Linked DNA regions of Pokkaliibacter sp. MBI-7. The protein of the gene in region 2 interacts with the protein of the main gene of each other region in a pairwise test. Links are inferred from orthologs where the notes say so. Each region holds a gene or a part of one and is shown on either strand. Other genes may lie near its edges.

Region 1 (11,038 bases), 160 kb from region 2 along the record:
TGCTACGGCGGAAGGGCTGCCGGACTGGCTGAGCAGCGTCACCGGCGGAAAGGCCAGCTCATGCTGCACACAGGCATCGTGATCGACGATACGGGCACAGGCCACGGCCTCGCCATTGCACAGCAACAGCAGATGGGAGGCGAAGTGATCGTAGATATCGACCGGAATGTAGCGGTGGCCGTGCTCGTGGAAGTAACCCTGAATACGCAGGGCCAGCAGTTGGCCGAAATAGTCCCTGACATCCTTGCTGCGTTCGCCATAACTGGGCTGGTGCAGCAGCACCAGTTGGAATCTGTCCATGATTGCGCTGTCTGCCTGTCTAGAGTACGTGGAGATCGTGCCGGTTGGCCCAGTGCTGGCGGTAGTGGCTGAGGGTGTGCTCATCACTTTGGCTGCCGAGCAGCTCCCAGATGTCCAGATAGACGGTCTCCGGCAGCGGTTCCTCCGCCAGGGATTTGAGAATCACACCGAGGGCCAGTACGCCGAACAGATTGGCGGTCATCGCCAGCTGGGAAATGAAGTCCTTCTCATGGCGGGCGTGGCGTTCCAGCTCCTCAAAGATTTCCAGCGGCATTTGTTCGGTGCCGATCAGTCTGATGCAGCACTGCAGCGGGTGCAGGGAGACGATATCCAGCGGAGTCAGGCGGCCCTTCATGACCTGCTCGCTGTCCTGCCGGTAGTCATGCACCACGATCAGCTGAGCGGCGGCCATGTCGTAACCGGTGATCAGCAGCTTGCGCTGTTCTTTGGCGTGGGCATGCAGCAGGTATTTGGCCTGCAGACCGTCACGGGTAGTGACATCGACGCCATCTACGATCAGGTCTGTCTCACGCACCAGCTGTTCAACGTTGTGCGCCTGAATGCCTTCGTCATGGACAGTGACCTGCACGCCCGGGTGAATAAAGCGGACTCGTGCTGCGTGCACCGAGGCTTTGTTGCGGCCGACATGAGCAATGCCCATGGACTGACGGTTGAGATTGCTGACTTCGTAGGTGCCGTTCTCGGCCAGCACCAGATGGCGGGCGCCGGTACGCACCAGCGGTTCGATGATGCTGCCGCCGGTGGAGCCACAACCGGCGACCAGAATCTTGCTCTGCCCGAGCCGTTGCTGGACGTCAGAGGCAATGAAATCCCTGTTGCGCAGGGTACTGAGGTATTCAATCTGATCCAGGCCCAGTGACATAAAAGTCTCCCTTGAGTGCTTGCCACAGCAACTTTTGCAGGCGGCAAACGTTAGGGATCAGCAGGCGTGGTCACAACTGTCCTATCGGACAGGTGCGGCGCGGCCTGATCAGTGACGGGGCAGCAGGTGTGGGATGAAGGGTGATGGATCGATTGAACAGGGAAGGATGGCAAAGTGACAGCGCGACAACGGCACAGGGGCGCGGCCGCCAGCGCAGAGAGGACGCTGGCGGCCACCGGCAGAGAGCAGGATCTGTCAGAGCAGGGCGCCCAGACCTCCCCACAGCAGTTTGACCCCCAGCACGCCGAGCAGTACATACAGGCTGATGTAAAACCAGCGGTCGGGCAGGTGATGGTGCGCCCAGACGCCGGCCTGAATACCCAGCAGGCCGATGGGGATCAGTGCCGCCGAAGTGCTGAGATTGCCGACGCTGAGCTGACCGAGCCAGGCGTAGGGGATCAGCTTGATCATGTTGGTGGCGGCAAACAGCAGCGCTGTGGTGGCCTGATAAGTGGTTTTATCCAGCTGACGGGGCAGCAGATAGACGTTGGCAGGCGGGCCGCCGGCATGGGCGACAAAGCTGGTGAAGCCGGTCAGTGACCCCCACAGCATGCCTTTGCGGATGTTGTGGGGCTGGCGCTCCCCGCCGATCCGGTGCCACTGTTTCCATGCCCAGTTGAGGGTAAAGCCAAGCGACAGCACGCCGAGCAGGACGCGCACCGCATCTTCATTGAGCCAGCGGAAGGTGAGGGTACCAATGGCAATGCCGAGTATGCCTGAGAGAATCAGCAGGCGCGCCTCGCGCACGTCCCAGCGGCCGCGATAGGCCCAGATGTTAAGCCAGTCCATGATGCACAGAATAGGCAGCATGATGGCCGCGGCCTGCACCGGACTGATGGCCACGGCCATGATCGGTACGGCAACCACGCCCAGCCCGCCGCCGAAGCCGCCTTTGGAGATACCATCGATAAAGATCGCCGGAATAGCGACCGCCCAAAACAACGGGTCGGTAATCATTATTGTGTCAGTCCCTGTTGGAGTTGCCGGGGTGGCGGTGCTGCCACTAAGCCGGGTTTCTGTATCGCAGTTTGCAGTGATGAGCACAATGGTGGAAATACGAAGGCTGTCTTTGGCATGGATGAATAATCAGTAACGCAGCATCTGCTGCCGTTTCTTTATCCGCAGCCCGACGGGAAAGCCATTCTTCCCTGCAGGCAAAAGGTGCTTTCAGCCCGCTGTACTGGTTCCCCCTGCGCCGGGGGAGTAAGGTCGCTGCATGATGTGGTGTTAACTCGAAAGGAGTGCAGAGATGAAAGTACGAGCCCTGGGTCAGTCAGGCCTGTCCATCGTCCCCCTGGTGTTTGGTGGTAACGTGTTTGGCTGGACGGTCGATCAGGCGCAGTCGTTCCGCCTGCTGGACGGGCTGGTGGATGCCGGTCTCAATGCCATCGATACCGCGGACTGCTATTCCCTCTGGGCGCCTGGTAATCAGGGTGGCGAGTCGGAAACCATTATCGGTCACTGGCTGGCGGCCAATCCGCATAAACGTGACAAGGTTCTGTTGCTGACCAAGGTGGGCTGGGATCTCGGTGGTGGCCGCAAAGGGTTGTCGCGGCAGCGTATTCTGGCTGGCGTCGAAGACTCCCTGCGCCGCCTGCAGACAGACTGTATCGACCTTTATCAGTCCCACTGCCCGGATGACAGCGTGCCTCATGAAGAAACCCTGCGGGCTTATGAAACCCTGATTAAAGACGGCAAGGTGCGCGCTATTGGCTGCTCCAACTACTCGGCGACGCAGTTGCAGGCGGCACTGGATATCTCCCGCGAGCTGGGCCTGCCCCGCTATGCCACGCTGCAGCCGGAATACAACCTCTATGACCGTGCCCAGTTCGACGGTGCCCTGAAGTCACTGGCGGTGCAGGAAGGGCTGGGCGTCATTACCTATTTCAGCCTCGCCTCGGGGTTCCTGTCCGGCAAGTATCGTAGTGAGGCTGATCTGCACAAGAGCCAGCGTGGTGGTGGTCTGGCGAAATATCTGAATGCCCGCGGACTGGGGATTCTGGCGGCGCTGGATGACGTGGCCGCCGAGCAGCAGGCCAGTCAGGCCGAAGTAGCGCTGGCCTGGGTGATGGCCAGTGAAGGGGTGACCGCGCCGATTGCCAGTGCGACCAGCACCGGGCAGCTTGCCAGTCTGGTACGGGCGGTGGCACTGGAACTGAGCACTGAGCAGATGGCGCGGCTGGAGCAGGCCAGCGCGCTGTAATTGCGCGCGGCTGTTATGGCTTTCGGGGCTGATCGAGGCTGGCCAGCTCATCGATCAGAAAGTCGATAAAGGCACGCACCTTGGCCGGTTGCTGGCGGTTGCTGGGATAGACCACCTGCACCGGCACCCAGGGGGAGTGCCACTCGGGTAATACTTCAATTAGCGCGCCCTGCTGTAAATCCTCGGCGACATCCAGCCACGACTTCCATACCAGCCCGGTACCGGCCAGCGCCGCGTTGTGGGCAATCTCACCATCATTAGTGCGAAAACAGACCGGTACTTCTACCTGCAGCTCGGCGCCATCTCTGGGGTCGATAAAGTTCCATAAGCTCAGCGGTGGATTGCCAATGGCAATACAGCGATGCGCCCGTAGTTCGTCGGGCGTGGCCGGTGTGCCGTGCTGCTGCAGATAGGAAGGTGCCGCACACACCACCCGTCGATTGGGTGCGATGGTGCGCAGCTTGAGGCTGGAGTCGGGCAGGTTAGCCTGACGGATAGCCAGATCAATCCGCTCCTTGACGATATCGACGATGGTATCGGTAGCCAGCAGCTCAATGACGATCTGTGGATAGAGTGTATGAAACTTCGGCAGGCGCGGGGCGATATGACGGCGGCCAAAGCCGCTGGTGCAGGTGATGCGCAACTTGCCGCGTGGTTCCTGAGAGTGCTGACCCAGCGCCTCTTCGGTGTCCTGCAGATCACTCATCAGTTTCTGTGCGCGCTGATAGAACTCGGCTCCTTCCTCGGTCAGGCTCAGGCGGCGGGTACTGCGATTGAGCAGCCTGACACCCAGCGCTTCCTCCAGCCTGGCCAGCCGGGTAGAAATAACGGCAAGGGACAGATTCAGTTCACGGGCGGCCGCTGACAGGCTGCCGCCACTGACGATATGCAGGAACATGTCGAGATCGCTGATGCGTTCGATGGCAGGCATGAGGTTGTCCTTAACGTTGGGCCAACCATCCTAGCATGAGCCTGCCGCAGGCGCTGTGATTGACCCGGCCACAGTCTGTTCAGGCGGACCGTGGCCGGGTATTTATGCTTGACGGGTCAGGCGCGGGCGGGAACAGCTTCCAGCAGGGCGACCAGCAGTTTCCAGTAGTCGGCAACCGACTCGATGTTGACCCGTTCATCCGGTGAGTGAGCACCGCGAATGATCGGACCAAAAGACACCATATCCATCTGCGGGTAAGTCGCGCCGATGATGCCGCACTCAAGGCCGGCGTGAATCACCTTGACCTCGGCGGGCTTGCTGAACACCTGCTGGTGCACGTCCTGAAACAGGTTCAGCAGCTGCGAGTGCGGGTTGGGGGTCCAGCCGGGATAGGCGTTTTCGCCCTGTACCTGACAGCCTGCGAGGGTGAACAGGCTGTGGATGCGGTCGGCCAGTACCTGAGTGGACTGATCGCGCAGAGAGCGCACCAGCAGGCAGCATTCAAACTGGCCGTCCTGCAGGCGCACTACGCCGAGGTTATTGGAGGTTTCCACCACATTATGGAAGTGCGGGCTCATGCGCTCCACACCGTGTGGTGCGGCGTTAAGTGCATTGAGCAGGGTACGGCTGGCATCACTGGTCAGGGCCTGAGTGGCGCTGGCGGTACGCTGGCTGATGACTACGCCTTCGTCCACGCCCATCAGTTCAGCCCGGTAGAGGCTGTTCAGCTGACTGATCAGCTGCACCAGTTTGTCTTCTTCATCGGCTGGCAGAGCGATGATGGCATGGGCTTCACGAGGCAGGGCATTACGCAGGGTGCCACCACTGAAGCTGGCCAGTCGCAACGAGCTGTCTTTGCCCAGTTCGATCAGCAGGCGCACCAGCAGGCGGTTGGCATTGCCGCGGCCCTTGTCGATATCGAGGCCGGAGTGGCCACCGCGCAGGCCTTTGATATCGATCTGGAATACCTGCCAGTCCGCCGGCAGGGGGCTTTGCTCGAACTGACCCTGGACATTGACGTCCATGCCACCGGCGCAGCCGACGTACACTTCGCCCCGGTCTTCTGAGTCGAGGTTGAGCATCAGCTGACTTTGCAGCCAGCCCGGTTGCAGCTCCAGTGCACCGCGCATGCTGCTTTCTTCTTCGATGGTAAACAGGGCTTCGATAGGGCCGTGCGCAATCTCGTCGCTTTCCAGCACTGCCAGCGCAGCGGCGACACCCATGCCGTTATCGGCGCCAAGGGTGGTACCGGTGGCATGCACCCAGCCATCGATAATGCGGGTGCGAATGGGGTCGCGGGTGAAGTCGTGGCCAGTGCCCTCATTCTGCTGGGCCACGATGTCCAGATGGCCCTGCAGCACCACACTCTGGCGGTTTTCCCTACCTGCACTGGCAGGTTTGCGGATCAGCAGATTGCCGGCGTCATCCGTCTGCCACTGCAACTGACGGCGCTCGGCCCAGTCGATCAGTTTGCTGCGGATGGTGGCTTCATGGCCTGAGGGGCGTGGGGTATTACAGAGGGTCTGAAAATGGGCCCAGAGCAGGGTGGGGGTCAACTGGCTCAACATCGTTATGATTATCCCGAATTAGCAATATGCCAGGGTGGCTTCTTACCGGCGACGGTATGTCTGCAGGCCGGCCACCTCACACGCCGAACAGACAGTCCCGACCGTTTTCCTTGGCGAGATACAGCTGCGCATCGGCATGGCGGTATAGAGTATCAAATTTTTGCTGATTGTCGTTCAGTTCTGCGAGCCCAGAGCTGAAAGTCAGACTAATGGGTATGCCATCCCACTCCATGGGCGACGATTTCAGGCTGTTTTGCAGTCGGTACAGGTGAATACTCGTTTCCCTGGCCGTCAGCCCCGGCCACAGCACAGCGAATTCTTCGCCGCCGATACGGCCTGTGATGGCCGGGCTGCCGTGGGTTTCACGCAGCAGCATACGGGCAAAAAAAGCCAGTACGTAATCCCCTGCCAGATGGCCATAGCCATCGTTAATCTGCTTAAACCAGTCCAGATCAATAATGGCCAGCGTGGCGCTGTGTTTACGCTGCCGGGCATCGCTGATGACCTGTTCTGCATGCTCCATGAACGCCCGGCGGCTGAGCAGCTGGGTCAGGTCGTCGTGGTCAGCCTGATGCTGCAGATGCAGCTGCAGGCGCTCGTCATGCAGCATCATGAAACCCAGCGGCAGCAGTGACAGATACAGCAAGCCGTTGAGAAAGGCCAGCGCCGTAGCATTGCTGCCAACACTGGTGAGCAGCCCGTGCTGCTGAGGCGCGGCCAGCGTCAGCCAGACCCGCAGCAGATTGACAGCAATGTCGATACTGGCCACGGTCAGCAGGACAAAGCGGGCGCTGCTGCCCCGGGGGTGCAGAGGGCGGCGCAGTTCATAAGCAAAGTAGCCGGTGATAATGACCACGGTCGCACTGTAGGTCACCACCCGCGCACCGACATCAGGTGTAATCAGGGTGAAATAGCCGGTGGCCAGCAGCATCGGCAGTGGCGTCAGCCAGTACAGCCAGCACAGGGGGCGCAGGTACAGCTGACGTGTGCCGTGGGCCAGCATGACGCCGCTGTACATCAGGCTGGCATTACCGGCGATGATACAGAAGGCGGCGGGCAGGAAGCGTAATCCCAGAATCAGAAAAATGCCCAGTGACATGCACAGACTGCTGCCGGCCAGCCATGAGAAAGCGCGGGAGCCCGGGTTGTTGCGCCACAGATAGATGAACACCGCCAGCGAGATGATGCTGGCAAACTGGGCGACGAAAGTCAGAGTCGGGATATCGAGCCAGTCCACTCCGGTACCTCGGTACGTCGTCATGGGCGTGGCGACGGTCGGCTGGTGGAAATGCGAATCAGATAACCATAGCGCAGCCGTGATCCGCCTGCTGTGCTGACCGGCAGAATGGCGTGGTGCGGTGAGTCTGCGGCGCTGGTGAGGGGCTGCGCCCCGGACGGCAATGAGGTTAAGCCATACTCAGGCAGTTACGGCCATTTTCCTTGGCCTGATAGAGCTGGCGGTCGGCTTCGCGGTACAGGCTGTCGAAGGTGCTGCACTCTGGCCCCAGACTGACCATGCCACAGCTGAAGGTGAGGGCGATGGCCTGTCTTTCCCAGTAGGGGGGCTGATGCTGAAGATGCTGGCGCAGTCGCTCCAGCCCCTCGCGGGCCTGTTCGCTGTCGTTGTGCCACAGCACCGCAAACTCCTCTCCACCGACCCGTCCGATGCAGGCGTCGGAGCCGTGCAGCGTCATGCTCAGCAGCTGGGCAAAGTACTCCAGCACATGATCTCCCGCCTGATGACCATAGTTGTCATTGATCTTTTTGAACCAGTCCAGATCAATCAGTGCCAGTGTGATGGCCTGGCGTCGTGGCGACTGCAGCAGTTGCTCTGCTTCCGTCAGAAAGGCCCGCAGATTGAGCAGGCCGGTGAGATGGTCATGAGTGGCTTCCTGTTTCAGCTGGCCCTGCAGGCGCTCGTTGTAGAGCATCATGAAACCCAGCGGGCACAGTACCAGATAGGACAGGCCGTTGATCAGTGCCAGTAATGAACCGGGATTGGCATCAAACAGCTGGCCATCCAGTGGGTAGGCCAGTGTCAGGATAATGCGGCCACTCTGTACCAGCAGGTCGGTCAGCGCGGCAACCAGCAGGGTCATACTGCCAAGGCGATGGCCCTGCCGATAGGCCAGACGCAGATCAGCAAGCAGCAGGGCGGAGACGACAATCGCAGAAAGGCAGAAGGCTATGACCCGGTAGCTCATGGACGGGATAACGAAGGTGAAAACCAGCAGCGCCAGCAGCAACGGCAGCGGCACCAGCCAGTACACGCCATACAGACGCTGGCGATACAGGCTGCGGACCGCCGTCAGGATAAAAATATGGCCGTAAAGAATGCCAATATTACCCACCAGAATACTGATCAGATCATGCAGCCAGGGGCGCAGCAGGAACATGCAGATACCGGTGAACAGACTGAGGCCGGAGCAGAAGGGCCATATAAAGCTGCTTTCTTCCGGGTGGTAGCGCCAGAGCGAAAAGAAAATGCCCATAAACACCAGACTGGCAAAGACATTGACGGCAATCAGGGTTGGCAGGTCGAGCCAGTTCAAGGTGTATCCCACTCCATTACAGCGTTTGGCGGAGGACTGTGGTCAGGTTAGCCGGGCGTTATGACCGGCTGATGTACAGTTCAGCGTTTTTTAGACGCGAGCGCTATTAATACCATTGCTGACCGGCAGTCACCACTGTACTTAGGTGCTGCCTGTAAGGCCGGTTAAGGTTCGGCCTCAGCCGAGGCTGAGGCAGTCCCGGCCATTATCCTTGGCGTGGTACAGCAGGTGGTCGGCACTGCTGTACAGCTCATCAAAGGTCTGCTGCTCTGCCGCCAGTTCAGCCAACCCGCAGCTGAAGGTAACCGTCAGTGGTACGCCATCCCATTCCAGCTGATGCTGGGCCAGTACATTGCGCAGGCGATGCATCTGCAGACTGGCTTCTTTGGCACTGAGGCCTAACCACAACGCTGCAAATTCTTCGCCACCTACCCGGGCTAGCAGAATATTCTGCGATCCGGTCGCATTGTGCAGTTCATGTGTCATCAGCCCGGCAAAGTGTGCCAGCGCCGCATCGCCTGCCTGATGACCGTAGCTGTCATTGATGCGCTTGAACCAGTCCAGATCAATCAGTGCCAGTGACAGCCGCTGTTGCTGCTGTTGTGCCTGCCGGAGCAGGTTGCTGGCCTGACGAATGAACGCATGGCGGTTGAGCAGTTCGGTCAGACCATCATGATCGGCCCGGTATTGAAGACGCTGATGCAGTTGCTGCTGATACATCAGCAGGAAGGCCAGTGGCTGCAGGAACAGATAGATCACGCCACCAAGGTAAATCACCACCGTGCCCGGGTGCTGCTGCAGCACGCTGGTTTGGGGATACATTTCGATCAGTATGATCCTGATCAGGTTGACCCAGAGCTCGACGATGCCCATGCACACCAGCAGGATCATGCCCAGCCCGCGGGCCCGGGTACGCAGCCGGTAGCAGTCCGCCAGCAGGATGACACTGATCAGCATGGCCACCAGAGAATAGCACTGGCCACGCAGGCCCAGCATCTCCGGCTCGAAACCGATCACACACATTACGGTGACCAGCAGCGGTGGCAGTAGCCAGGGCCAGCGGGCGATACGGGTATTCTGTAATTGCCTGAAGGCAGCCACGGTCAGCAGGAAGGCGCAGGGCAGAAGCAGATTGCCGCTGATGGCACTGACTGGTGTCCCTGTTACGGGTCGCAGCAGCATGGTGGCAATGCCCGTCAGGCAGGCCAGATTCGAGGCGGCCAGCAGAGGGAAGCTCTTTTCCCGTGGGAAGGTGTGCCACAGGGTACTGAAGATGGCCATCCCAACCAGCGAAGCAAACAGGGTGACGAGCATCAGCGAGGGGACATCAATCCAGTTCAAACCATTCTCCGATAAGCCAGCTCACATGCCGTCGGACACGGCGCGGTCATGCCGGCACGATGATACCTGTCCCGGGCAGAGGCAGGTACTTTTTCTCGACCAGTTGGTTTATCTGGCTCCGGCCAGCCTGCGCTGACCGGTACCTCACAGGGTCAGCCGAGGTAGCGGGCCTGCAGGTGAGCCCTGAAGAAGCGCGCTGACAGGTCCTCGCCGGTGGCCTGACGCAGCAGCTCGCTGGTTTCCAGCAGGCTGCCCTGCTGCCAGATATGCTGGCGTAGCCAGCCGAACACCTCGGCCAGCCGGTCCTGCGCGATCAGTTCACCGATATCTCCCAGCTGATCGCGCACACTGGCTGCCAGTTGGGCGGCAATCATGGCACCGAGGGTATAGCTGGGGAAGTAGCCAAAAGAGCCGTCGGTCCAGTGAATGTCCTGCATGCAGCCATTGCGGTAGTTGCCTGCGGTAGAAAGCCCCAGGTACTGCTGCATGGCGGCATCCCAGCGCTCGGGGATATGTTCGACCTCAAGCGTGCCATTCATCAGATCCCGTTCGATTTCATAGCGCAGGATGACATGGCAGGGATAGGTGACTTCATCGGCATCGACGCGGATAAAGCCCGGCTCCACCTGACTGTACAGACGCTGCAGATTAGCCAGGTCCATCCCGGGACGCTGGCCCAGATGCTCACCGATCAGCGGGTGGATACGTGCCAGAAAGGCCGGATGACGGCCCAGCTGCATCTCGAAGAACAGGCTTTGTGACTCATGAACACCCATGGAGCGCGCCGCACCTACCGGCAGTTTCAGCCAGTCTGCAGGCAGATTCTGCTCGTAGCGGGCATGGCCGGTCTCATGCACGATGCCCATCAGGCTCTGGGTAAAATCCTGCTCGCTGTAACGGGTGGTGATACGGACATCTTCAGGTACCCCACCGCAGAACGGATGGGCGGAGATGTCCAGACGGCCAGCATGGAAATCGAATCCCAGCAGCGCCATGACCGCCCGCCCCAGCTGCTGCTGTGCCGCCGGAGAAAAAGGCGGTTGTGGCTGCACGATACTGAGGCTGCGCTGCTTCTCCACCACGTCATGGATCATGCCCGGCAGCCAGGTCTTCATGTCTCCGAACAGGCTGTCGATGCGGGCACAGTTCATGCCGGGCTCATACAGCTCCATCAGCGCTTCATAAGGCGTGCTGCCGGTG
Region 2 (10,977 bases):
CCGAAGACCTGCTGAACTTCTTTGAGGAGGGTCGCATCATCCCAGTCCATGCGTTCACCGATCAGCTCATCCGGCGTGGTCCACACCAGCGCGCAGCGATGACTGCCGTCATCACTGTCAGTTAGCGGCAGCAGAGCAAGGGGGCCTTCAGCGGTGAATCGCTCAAAGGCGACCCCGGCATGAGCCTTGCCCGGTGTCAGGGTGCTGACCAAAGCAAACTGGTTGTAGGGAGCTTCCTGATAATCAAGACTCAGCTGCTCGCTGAGGCTGGAACGCCCGCCCTCTGCCAGTACCACCAGAGCTGTACTCAGTTGCTGTTGCTGATCCTGATAATGGATAGTGACCTGCGCCCGTTCAGCAGCCATAGTGATGGCGGTCACTTCCGCCGGGCACAGCCAGCTGATCGCCTCACCACCCTGTTGCTGCAGGTGGCTGAGCAGCACGCGGCCAATCCAGTGGTTCTCCACAACATAGCCCAGAGCCGCCACACCCTCTTCGGCAGCATGCAATCGGGTAGTGCCAAAATGACCACGGTCAGACACATGAATATGTTCAATGGCGCAGACACGCTCGCTCAATGCCTGCCATACCCCCATCTCCTCATAGATCAGCCGGGTACCATAAGACAGTGCTGTGCCGCGCGCATCATAGCTCGGCTGATAAGGCTCGCTGGCCAAAGAGGGTAAGGGAACGGCCTCCACCACAGCAATACGCATGCCATGGCGTTTGGCTATAGGCAGCAGAGCACAAGCCAGACTGGCCCCCACCAGGCCACCGCCGACGATAATCACATCGAAATGCTGTACTTCACTGTTCATACTGCCTGCCATCAGCCTCGCGCCTCTGCCATCAGTGCCTCTGCCATCAGTGCCTCGATCTCAGCGACCGTCTTGGGAGCCAGTGCCGTCAGAACTTCAGGCTCCGCATCCGTGACCAGTACATTATCTTCTATGCGAATGCCGATACCACGCCAGCGCTCTTCAACCCTGGTATTTGCCGGATTGATATAGATCCCGGGCTCAATGGTCGTCACCATGCCGGGCTGCAGGGCCCGCCACCGCTCCTGCTGGCGATAACTGCCGACGTCATGAACATCCATACCCAGCCAGTGGCCAATACGATGCATGTAGAAATCACGATAAGCACCCTGCTCAATCAGGCCATCGACACTACCTTGCAGTATCCCCAGATCGACCAGACCCTGCGTAAGAATGTTTACCGACACGTCGTGCAACTGATCAAAGCCCACACCACTGCGGGACTGTTCAATACAGGCCAGCTCCGCTGCCAGCACGATGTCATAGACAGCGCGCTGTTCAGCTGAAAAACGGCCATTGACCGGGAAGGTACGCGTCACATCACCCGCGTAGTAGTCAAGTTCACAACCCGCGTCGATCAGCACCAGATCACCGTCTCGCAGACGCTGATCATTATTGATGTAATGCAACACACAGGCATTGGCACCACCACCGACAATACTGCCGTAGGCGGGCCAGCGACTGCCGTGACGAGAAAACTCGTGCAGAATTTCCCCTTCCAGCTGGTATTCCCACATCCCCGGCTGACACACCGTCATGGCACGGCGATGGCCAAGCGCGGTAATACGCCCGGCTTCACGTATCTGCTGCTGTTCAGCGGGGGTTTTAAATAAGCGCATCTCATGCAGCACATCATCCAGTTGCCGCACTTGTGCAGGGGCCTGAACACCGCTGCGGGCCTGACGTCGGGTGCTCGTCAGCCATTGGCCGATGCGTTGCACCACGGAGTCGCGACTGTCAAAGCTATAGAACAGCTGTTGTCTGCCGGCCAGCAGCTGCGGCAGCTGCTGATCCAGTTCATCGACGTTGAAGGCCTGATCGGCACCATAGCGGGCCATACAGCCCTCAGGGCCTGCTCGATAGCCTTCCCAGATCTCCATGGCCGGATCACGAGGCTGGCAGAACATCACCACCTCGCCTTCACCGCGCCCCGGTACCAGCACCAGCCAGGCGGATGGCTCAGCAAATCCGGTCAGATAATAAAAATCGCTATCCTGACGGAAATAGTATTCAACGTCACGGTTACGCGGGCTCAGCTCGGCGCCAGCAACAATGGCGATGCTACCTTCGGGCAGCGTGTCGAGCAGGCGACGGCGGCGACTGGCGTATTCGGCAAGGGGAAGTGTCTGCATAGATGGTCCCTGATGCGGCCAGCAGCCATCAGGCTGCCAGCGAATGATCCACTCAGTGCAAGGTGCGGTTGGGGTTGACCGGTTGCTCCTGCTGGTTACAGGCAGTAAATAGCATGATGGCCACCACCCGCACGTACTCCAGCAATTCCATCAGGTCAGCCTCGTCGGACTCCTGTTCCTCCAGGGCCATATCGCTCAACTGGGTGAAACGACTGAGGTCCTGAATCGACTCACGCGCATCCTCATCCAGATTTTCATCCACCTGACCACCGCCCATGCCATAGCCGTGCAGAAAACCATAGCACCAGCTACCAAGGGCCTGTGACCGCTGCGCAACGGCATAGTCGTCATCAGGCACGATCAGGGTGAACTCGAAAACACCTTCCTCCAGCTGACGCAGGGTGACATCGTAAAGCTGCGCCAGAGCCGTTTTCGACTGCGCAGACTCGGGGACATCAATATCCAGCAACTGAGCAGACTGCTTGAGCCAGTCATCAGTACTCCAGCGTCGCCCGGCTGTCAGGAAACCGCAGAGAGTGCCATGCAATTCAGAGGGAGAGCCCAGAGCACCAATCTGAATGAACAGATTACTCAAGGAGTCAAAATCAGGTAACGCGGTGGACGAGGACATGAATACGCTCTGCCTGGACGGTGCATGGAGTCCCGCCAACGGGGACAACAAAGACTTATGCAAATTTGATACAGGTCCACTATCATACTACTGCCGGTGCGACACGTGTAGCGTGTCCTCTTGATACCCACAACCAGCTCCGGCAGGTGGGGGCAGCTCGTTGAGCTGTTGTCTGAAGAGACAGGAGCACTGGTAGTTACTTCGGCTATCAGGGCGCTGCCAGTGGGCAGTGCTGTCCGCAAGGATACGAAGGTCCTTTTGGCACGGATGTGCCCACCCGACGGTCTCCTCGATACGTCAATCCAGTCTCGGCTGGAGGTCTATATGGCAGAGGACGGGCAGACGCTTCGGCTGCCGGGGCCATCCTAATGCAGGATGGTTGTCCGCAAGGACGAGAAGAGCCTTTTGGTACGGATGTACCCACCCTGACGCCTGTCTCGGCACGTCAGTCCTGCGGTTCGCCACAGGAGTGCATATCTTAGCCGGTATGTTCAGAGATACCTGATTAATGGACCTCGGTCTATTGTTGTCGTCGTACAGGGTTGTACGGCGTATTCCGGTAACGGGATGATCAGGAAACAGTAAAGGGACACTGCAAGGATCGGAGCCCAAATCCAATCAGCACAATGAAAAATTGGACGTCGCTCAGGAAGAGCTGTAGGTGCCATAGCGGAAGCCCGTCTTCCGTTTTCACTTAATCAAGAGGTTCAGAGCTAAAGCTCTGTTTACCATTGTCGGGGTCCGTTTCGGCGGACAAGTCGACCTGTTGTACGACCAACAGTAACCCACGGGGACATGCAGGGCGGGTAACTGCCTTGTGTGAAGCTCCCCCGGAATGTAACCCTCCCGCAAGGGGCGCTGGCACTTTGTGAGAAGTGGCAGCGGATTCTCGGAGCAGTACCGGGATGAGGGGCTAGGTTGACTGGTAGGGGAAACGTAAGTGAACTGCTGATAAACGTCGTAAGTATGAACAAGCCTAAACTGCTGACAGGCTTGAACCAAAAGGTGTGTGGCCGGTTATCTCCGTCGGTAGTGGAGATACGTCGTTTATAGAGCCATCGGCGAATAAGCAGTCCCTAACCCAGTCGTGTGGTAAGCAGGGAACGTGGTAAGACCGTATAGCTGCCCTTCGGGGCAGGAGCGCCGTGAGGCAATCTGTTGGCTGTGCGGTTATGGGAGGGTGGAGAAAGCGAAGGCCATCCGGTAATAGGATGGATAGGGGTTTTAATGTCACCCCACGGGAAACCGGGCAGACTTCCACTTGGCAGATCGTCGTAAGGCGGCTGTTACCCTCTTACCTTTGAGACCATTAAACACTTCGGTGAACCCTGAGTTCACCCTACTACACACTCGGCAGACCCTGAGTCTGCCTGTTGCTCTACCCCTGACGGGACAGTTTTTCCCGTCAGGGAGAATGCTGTCTTCGTTCAGGATCATGGTCTTGAATAAGGAAGGCAGCATGAAAGAACTGACGCGCGAAAGCGTGATGTCTGCGCCTACCGGCGGACCGTTGGTGTGGCACGAGGTCGATTGGCAACGTGTGCAACGGAACGTCAGAGGAATGCAGATTCGTATTGCGAAGGCTTGTAAGGAAGGCAAATGGCGGAGGGTGAAAGCCCTCCAACGGCTGCTGACCCGCTCACGTTCAGCCAGATTACTGGCGGTGCGGCGAGTGACTGAGAACCAGGGTAAGCGCACGGCGGGAGTCGACCGCGTACTCTGGGATACGCCCGAAAGTAAACAACTGGCGGCGGAAACGTTGAAACGCCGGGGGTATCGCCCTCTGCCTCTGCGCAGGGTGTATATCCCCAAGAGTAATGGGAAGGAACGTCCTCTGGGCATCCCCACCATGTATGACCGGGCCATGCAGGCGTTATACCTGCTGGCATTGGCTCCTGTCGCGGAAACACGGGGCGATCCCAACAGCTACGGCTTCAGGATCGAACGGTCAACTGCGGACGCCATGGGTCAGCTCTTTGTGTGCCTCGCCAAAAAGGCGTCAGCCCAATGGGTGTTAGAGGCAGACATTAAAGGCTGTTTTGACCATATCAATCACGACTGGCTGGTCCAGCATGTCCCTACGGACAGGCAGGTATTGACCAAGTGGTTGAAAGCGGGGGTGGTCCACAAGGGCCAGCTCCAGTCGACAGAGGCAGGAACGCCACAAGGGGGAATTATTTCTCCAACCTTGGCTAATATGGCGTTGGACGGTTTGGAACGTGAGCTTCAGCAGTATCTGGGGAGAAAGCGTTCCAAACAGGACAAGGTTAATGTTGTGCGGTATGCGGATGATTTTGTCATCACAGGCGCCTCGAAAGAGGTACTGGAAAATGACATCCGGCCTTGGGTAGAAACATTCCTGCACACGCGGGGATTGCAACTGTCCGGGGAAAAGACGCATGTTGTCCACATTGACCATGGCTTTGATTTTCTGGGATGGAATTTCCGCAAATACGGCGGCAAGCTCCTGATCAAACCAAGCAAGAAAAACGTGCAAGCGTTCTATCGCAAGGTCAAGGAAATCATCGACGCCAATAAAACCGCTAAGCAGGAGAATCTGATTCGCCTGCTGAACCCGGTGCTGAAAGGATGGGCTTTGTACCATCAGCCGGTGGTGGCCAAGGCAACGTTCAGCCGTTTAGACGACCTGATTTTTCAGGCGGTACGAAAATGGGCCAAGCGTCGGCACCCGAACAAGAATGCCTTATGGGTCATGGAGAAATACTTCCAGCCCATCGGGGAGCGTTCAAGGGTGTTTGCCGCCACGGTAAAGAATGAGTGGGGCAACAAGTCGGTGGTAGCGCTGTACGCGCTGGCCAGTACACCGATAGAACGACACAGAAAGATCGCGGGGGACTACAACCCCTTCGATCCCGACATGGAAGCCACAGGTGAGGCGCTGCGGATGAGTCGGATGCTGAATAAGCTGAAGTATCGTAAGCAGGTTGCCAGTCTGTACACCCAGCAGAAAGGTCGCTGTGCGTTATGCAAGGAACCGATTACCAAAGAAACAGGATGGCACGACCATCATATCGTTTACCGCTCACAAGGGGGTGACGATACACTGAAGAATCGGGTACTTTTGCATCCTGTGTGTCATGCTCAGGTTCATAGCTGTGGTTTAACAGTAAACAAGCCGGTCCACTAAGTGGGCTTAGCTTAATCTGTTCGAGCCGTGTGCGGTGAAAGCTGCACGCACGGTTCTACGGGGGGGATGGCACAGTAATGTGCTGTCCCTACCCTACATCCAGAGTGGAAAACCTGTGTGGCACGCTTAGGATCAAGGTCAATGGAAAGACCTCGTAACCAAATAGCGCCCTTCCCGCACTAACACTGAGTTACACTGCTTTACCTGCAGAACACCAGCTGGGCTGTCGGCACTATAATTCATAGGCGCTGCTTCATTTGCGCCATGCTGGCCACAACAATTCAGACACTGGTCTGGATAAAAGAAGTCAGCAGATAACACAATCACTCCGCAAGCCATCGAAAAGGTTTGGAGCTTCTAGGTATGAGTCGTCAAACTGCCACTACTGTGGCAATTACCATTCTGGACAAGGAATTCCTGATTAACTGCCCAGAGGAAAGCAAGGACGAGCTGCTGCTATCGGCCAAACTGCTCGATCAGCGCATGCGTCAGGTACGGCAGAGCGGCAAGGTGCATGGCATGGAGCGCATCGCCATCATGACGGCACTGAATCTGTCTTATGAACTGCTGGGCATGCAACGCGCCAACGAGCAAGCTGATCGTCAGGCCCGCGCTCTGGCTGAGCGGGTTGATCAGGTATTGAACCCAACCCCGGCAGATGCCGAGGAAGGCAAGGAATAATAAATTTCAAGGCCTGACATCCCCATGCAAGTGTGTATAATCGCACCCAACTCCCTGGGGTGTTCGATACATCTGCTAGATCCCTCGAGCCGATAATCACTTTATTAAGGGAATGTCTCGTGGTTTTCTTTGTGCATGTCCGCTTGACGGAAAGCCTTCTGAAGACTCAGGCGTTCCCACTCTGAACCTTTGGTTCAGGGTACAGGCGGATAACGGCATCATCGGGGAGTCCTTTTCTCCTTTCCTAGCACGTCAGCTGACTTATGTTAGCTACACAGCTCATTACACAGCCTTTCTCAATTTTTGCTGTAACGACTGGCAAGCGCATCGCACGTTGCCAGCAATCACAAATCTGTCGCCAGCAGGCATGACCACTAGCGCAACAGCCGCTAGTATTGGCTATCACCTATTCAGCACTTTCCCAACCACCGGATGGCGCACAGCGTGATGAACTCAACCGTTGCCAGTCTACCTACCCGCTCTGCATCTGCATCTGTCGATGATCTGCAGCTACTGGAGCAACAGAAGCAGCAGTTGCGTCGGCAGATGCGTCGTCTGCGCCGCAGCCTGTCAGCCCAGCAACAACGACATGCTGCCAGGTCGCTGGTACGCCGCATGGCCGCTCATCCCACCTTTATCAGCAGCAAGCATCTGGCTCTGTATCTGAGTAATGATGGTGAAATTGATCCGCGTCCACTGATCCACAAAGCCTGGTCAATGCACAAGCACGTTTATTTGCCGGTACTGCACCCACTGAATGCCCATCGTATGCTGTTCCAGCACTACACCGCGGACACACCGATGGTGCGCAATCGCTTTGGTATTGAAGAGCCACGCTTTGATGTGTCAGCCCAGCGCCCGGCCTGGACGCTGGATCTGATCTGCATGCCACTGGTGGCGTTTGACGCGAGTGGAAATCGGCTGGGAATGGGGGGTGGCTTCTATGATCGGGCGTTTGCCTTCCTGCATCGTGGTTATCTGTCAACACGCATGGTAGGACTGGCACATCAGGGGCAAGAAGTACCGCAACTGCCTGTAGCCAGCTGGGACATTCCATTACAGGGGATCATGACGGACGGTGGCTGGTGTCCCGCATCAGGCACTGAGGGACACCGCTGACACACCACTGCACCGTCAGGGATGTCTGACGGCATAACGGCTGAAGACCTGAATCAAAGGTCCTTAACCGACTGACCCCAGCAACGACTGGATCAGCGCAAACAACTGCACATCACTTTGTGAGTAACCGGTGATGCAGAAACCGACAACAAATACGAGAAACAACAGGGTCAGCATATCGGGCCGACTATTCATGGCGTAACCTTTCCTCTTAACTCAAAAACCGACGCCAGCCACACTGGATTTATCCCCGAAACAAACGGGAAGCCATATAAAAAGTGCGCTAAAAATTAACACTTTCTGACCGCTTGAAAAGGTAAGATTTGTAATTTTTTTTTGCGACTAAGGTCGAAGTAAAGACGGTGTAAATTCCGACTTTTCGCGCCGCAAAAAATGCACCCAGGAGAGGTATAACCATGACATTCTGGCTATTGAAAAGTGAGCCTGACACCTTCGGCATTGAGCATCTTGAAAGGCAACCAGATCAGCGCAGTGGCTGGGATGGCGTGCGTAACTACCAGGCCCGCAACTTCCTGCGCGATCAGATCAAACTGGGCGACCTGGCCTTTTTCTACCACTCCAGCTGCCCACAGCCAGGCATCGTCGGCATCGTTGAGATTGTGCGCGAGGGCTACCCTGACTCCAGCGCGTTTGACCCGACATCGAAGTACTTTGATGCCAAGTCTGAACCCGGCAAAATTCGCTGGTATCAGGTCGATGTCCAGCTCAGAGAAAAGTTCACTGACGTCATCCCCCTGCAGGCCCTGAAGCTGGACAGCCAGCTGGCCAGTATGCCGCTGATCAATCGCAGCCGCCTGTCAGTACAGCCCGTCAGTGAAGAGCACTGGCGGCATATCCTGAGCCACTATTCTCACTGACACTGCCCTCCACTAACACTGAAACGCCCCACTAGCACTGAACAGCGCAGAACAGATACTCAGCCCGTACCGAGACTCAGCCCCAGCAGCGGATAGAGCATCAGGGTGATCGGCAGGGTTGCCATCGCCAGCAGGGCCTGCGCAGTGATGATCCCCGCCATCAGGGGAGCATCGCCGCCCATCTGCCGCGCCAGAATATAGGACGACGAGGCCGTTGGCAGCGCAGCAAACAGAATCAGCACCTGCGTCACCAGCGGCTCAGCCCCCCATATTCGGGCCAGCATCAGAGCGACCAGTGGCAACGCCAGGAATTTCGCCACACAGGCCCATCCCAGCGGTGCGATAGCACCACGCAATGCGCGCAGATTCAGTGCAAAGCCCACCGCCAGCAGACCCACAGGTAACGCTGCCTGGCTGAGAATGCCTAAGGCCGGTTTGCTCCAGAACGGCAAACCAATACCACTGACATTCAGCAGCACACCAATCACGCAACCAAGGATCAGTGGATTCCTGGCAATCTGCATCGCGGTTGCACCCCAGCTGACCTTTTCCCCCTGCCCGCCATAAAAGGCAAAGATCAGCACACACAGCACGTTGATCAGCGGAATCATGATGGCAATGGTGACCGCAGCCACGACCATGCCCTGATCACCGTACAACTGATTGACTGCCGCCAGCCCGACATAGGTATTGAAACGGATCCCCCCCTGATAGAAGGAGGTAAAAGCGGCAGGTGTCGCCGAAACCCAGTGCCGCACGGCCACCAGCATGACCGTCGCCACCAGCAGCATGGTCACGACCAGCAGCACGATGTCACTCACTGCCACCCCGGCGAAGTGTGCCGGGGCCAGATTGTGAATCAGCAGTGCCGGAAACAGCAGGTAATAGGTAAAGCGTTCTGCCAGCGGCCAGAAGCCATCTCCGGGAAATTGCCAGCGCTGCAGGGCAAAGCCAAGCAACACCAGCAGAAAGATCGGACCGAGGGCATCAAGAGTGGCAGTCATGGCGATAGCATCGATAGAGTGAAGGACCACCGTGTTTATAGCAGAGCGCCCCGGGACAGCCTAGAGGCTGTTGAAAAACGTTATCGAGGCAGCCGAGACACGGAAAAAACAGGCGAAAAAGCGGAGTTTAGTGAACTAAATGAGCATTTTGAGCCTGTTTTTGACGCGGTATTCGGCAACGCCGATAGATTTTCAACGACCTGCTAGAACTCCGTCGTCACAAATGGACATTGCCTGAGTTGATAGCGGCTGAAATACGGCACGTGCGCAGTAATGTCTGAACACGTCACGACCAGAGTCACTCTGCTGCCGACAGCGACAGGAAAATTCCCGTATCATGGCAGACTCCACACTTTGATAGCGCGTCGCCCATGCAGCTCACCCCCTCCCATCACAGCCTGCGCAATCCCGTTCCCTGGCTGATCGGTGGACTGCTCCTGCTGCTTGGCATTGCCCTGATCGCCATTACGGCACTGTGGAGTTACCGCTCGACTCTGGAAAGCCTCGAAGCCCAGGGTGAAAACATGATGGACCGCTTCTCCACCGGGCTTGAGCGTGAGCTGTCGAAGTACGAATACCTGCCAGAACTGCTGTCGACCCACCCGGAACTGATCCGGCTGGCCCAGCACCCTGATGATGCGAGCCTGCAGCTGCGTATTAATCAGCAGCTGCATCGCTCCAATGCCGTCGCTGGCGCCTCGGTGATGTACCTGATGAGCACCGATGGCCAGACCATTGCCTCCAGTAACTGGCAGGACGACGACTCCTTCGTGGGCAAGAACTTTAACTATCGCCCTTACTTTACTCAGGCCATGCAGGGGCAGACCGGACGTTATTTTGCCCTGGGCACCACGTCCAATATCCGCGGTTACTTCTTTGCCTACCCGCTGCGCGCAAATGATCGCATCATCGGTGTGCTGGTAGTAAAAGTGGCCGTCAATCGTCTGGAGTCGTTGTGGAAGAATGATCACTCCACCACCATCGTCACGGACAAGGACGGCGTCATCTTTATAAGTACCCGCGCCAACTGGCAGCTGAAGACCCTGACACCACTGACGCCTGCAGCGCAGCAGCGCATTGTTGAAAGCCAGCGCTATGGCCCACGCGAACTGACCTCGCTGTCCATTGTCGAGAAACGCCAGCTCAGTGCCAGCTCATCGCTGGTGACCATTCTGGATTCAGCCGGCAACGGCAGGCCGCAAAGCAGTATGGCCGAAGACATTCATACCGTAGCCTACCTGCAGCAACAGCGGCCCATTCCCAACTATGATTTCACCCTGCGCACCTTTACCCGCCTGAGCAGCCTCTACAGTCAGGTGCTCAACCATGTGGTACTGGTCACGACC

The links.
Region 1: the proteins of pepP (region 2) and QCD60_RS07600 interact in binary tests that used the Escherichia coli proteins (3 or more experiments, as listed by UniProt). The link is inferred for Pokkaliibacter sp. MBI-7 from one-to-one orthologs.

Annotation. Positions count from the first base shown.
Region 1 is NZ_JARVTG010000001.1:1,689,259-1,700,296, reverse strand. What follows is about bases 3,720-6,675. They hold QCD60_RS07600 (aminoacyl-histidine dipeptidase), read right to left. Parts: upstream 5,946-6,675; coding sequence 4,494-5,945; downstream 3,720-4,493. Other genes in these bases: QCD60_RS07595 (GGDEF domain-containing protein), read right to left, coding at 6,022-6,675; QCD60_RS07605 (LysR family transcriptional regulator), read right to left, coding at 3,720-4,377. In the rest of the region: QCD60_RS07625 (hypothetical protein), read right to left, coding at 1-300; QCD60_RS07620 (ThiF family adenylyltransferase), read right to left, coding at 320-1,183; QCD60_RS07615 (sulfite exporter TauE/SafE family protein), read right to left, coding at 1,439-2,200; QCD60_RS07610 (aldo/keto reductase), read left to right, coding at 2,493-3,446; more of QCD60_RS07605, read right to left, coding at 3,460-3,719; more of QCD60_RS07595, read right to left, coding at 6,676-7,182; QCD60_RS07590 (GGDEF domain-containing protein), read right to left, coding at 7,352-8,497; QCD60_RS07585 (GGDEF domain-containing protein), read right to left, coding at 8,675-9,838; QCD60_RS07580 (carboxypeptidase M32), read right to left, coding at 9,991-11,038. UniProt on the Escherichia coli protein: Dipeptidase with broad substrate specificity. Requires dipeptide substrates with an unblocked N-terminus and the amino group in the alpha or beta position.
Region 2 is NZ_JARVTG010000001.1:1,533,939-1,544,915, forward strand. What follows is about bases 1-2,895. They hold pepP (Xaa-Pro aminopeptidase), read right to left. Parts: upstream 2,171-2,895; coding sequence 830-2,170; downstream 1-829. Other genes in these bases: ubiH (2-octaprenyl-6-methoxyphenyl hydroxylase), read right to left, coding at 1-830; QCD60_RS06950 (UPF0149 family protein), read right to left, coding at 2,223-2,801. Outside these bases: ltrA (group II intron reverse transcriptase/maturase), read left to right, coding at 4,261-5,949; QCD60_RS06960 (cell division protein ZapA), read left to right, coding at 6,313-6,630; QCD60_RS06970 (5-formyltetrahydrofolate cyclo-ligase), read left to right, coding at 7,078-7,749; QCD60_RS06975 (hypothetical protein), read right to left, coding at 7,813-7,944; QCD60_RS06980 (EVE domain-containing protein), read left to right, coding at 8,166-8,627; QCD60_RS06985 (AEC family transporter), read right to left, coding at 8,687-9,631; QCD60_RS06990 (ATP-binding protein), read left to right, coding at 10,003-10,977.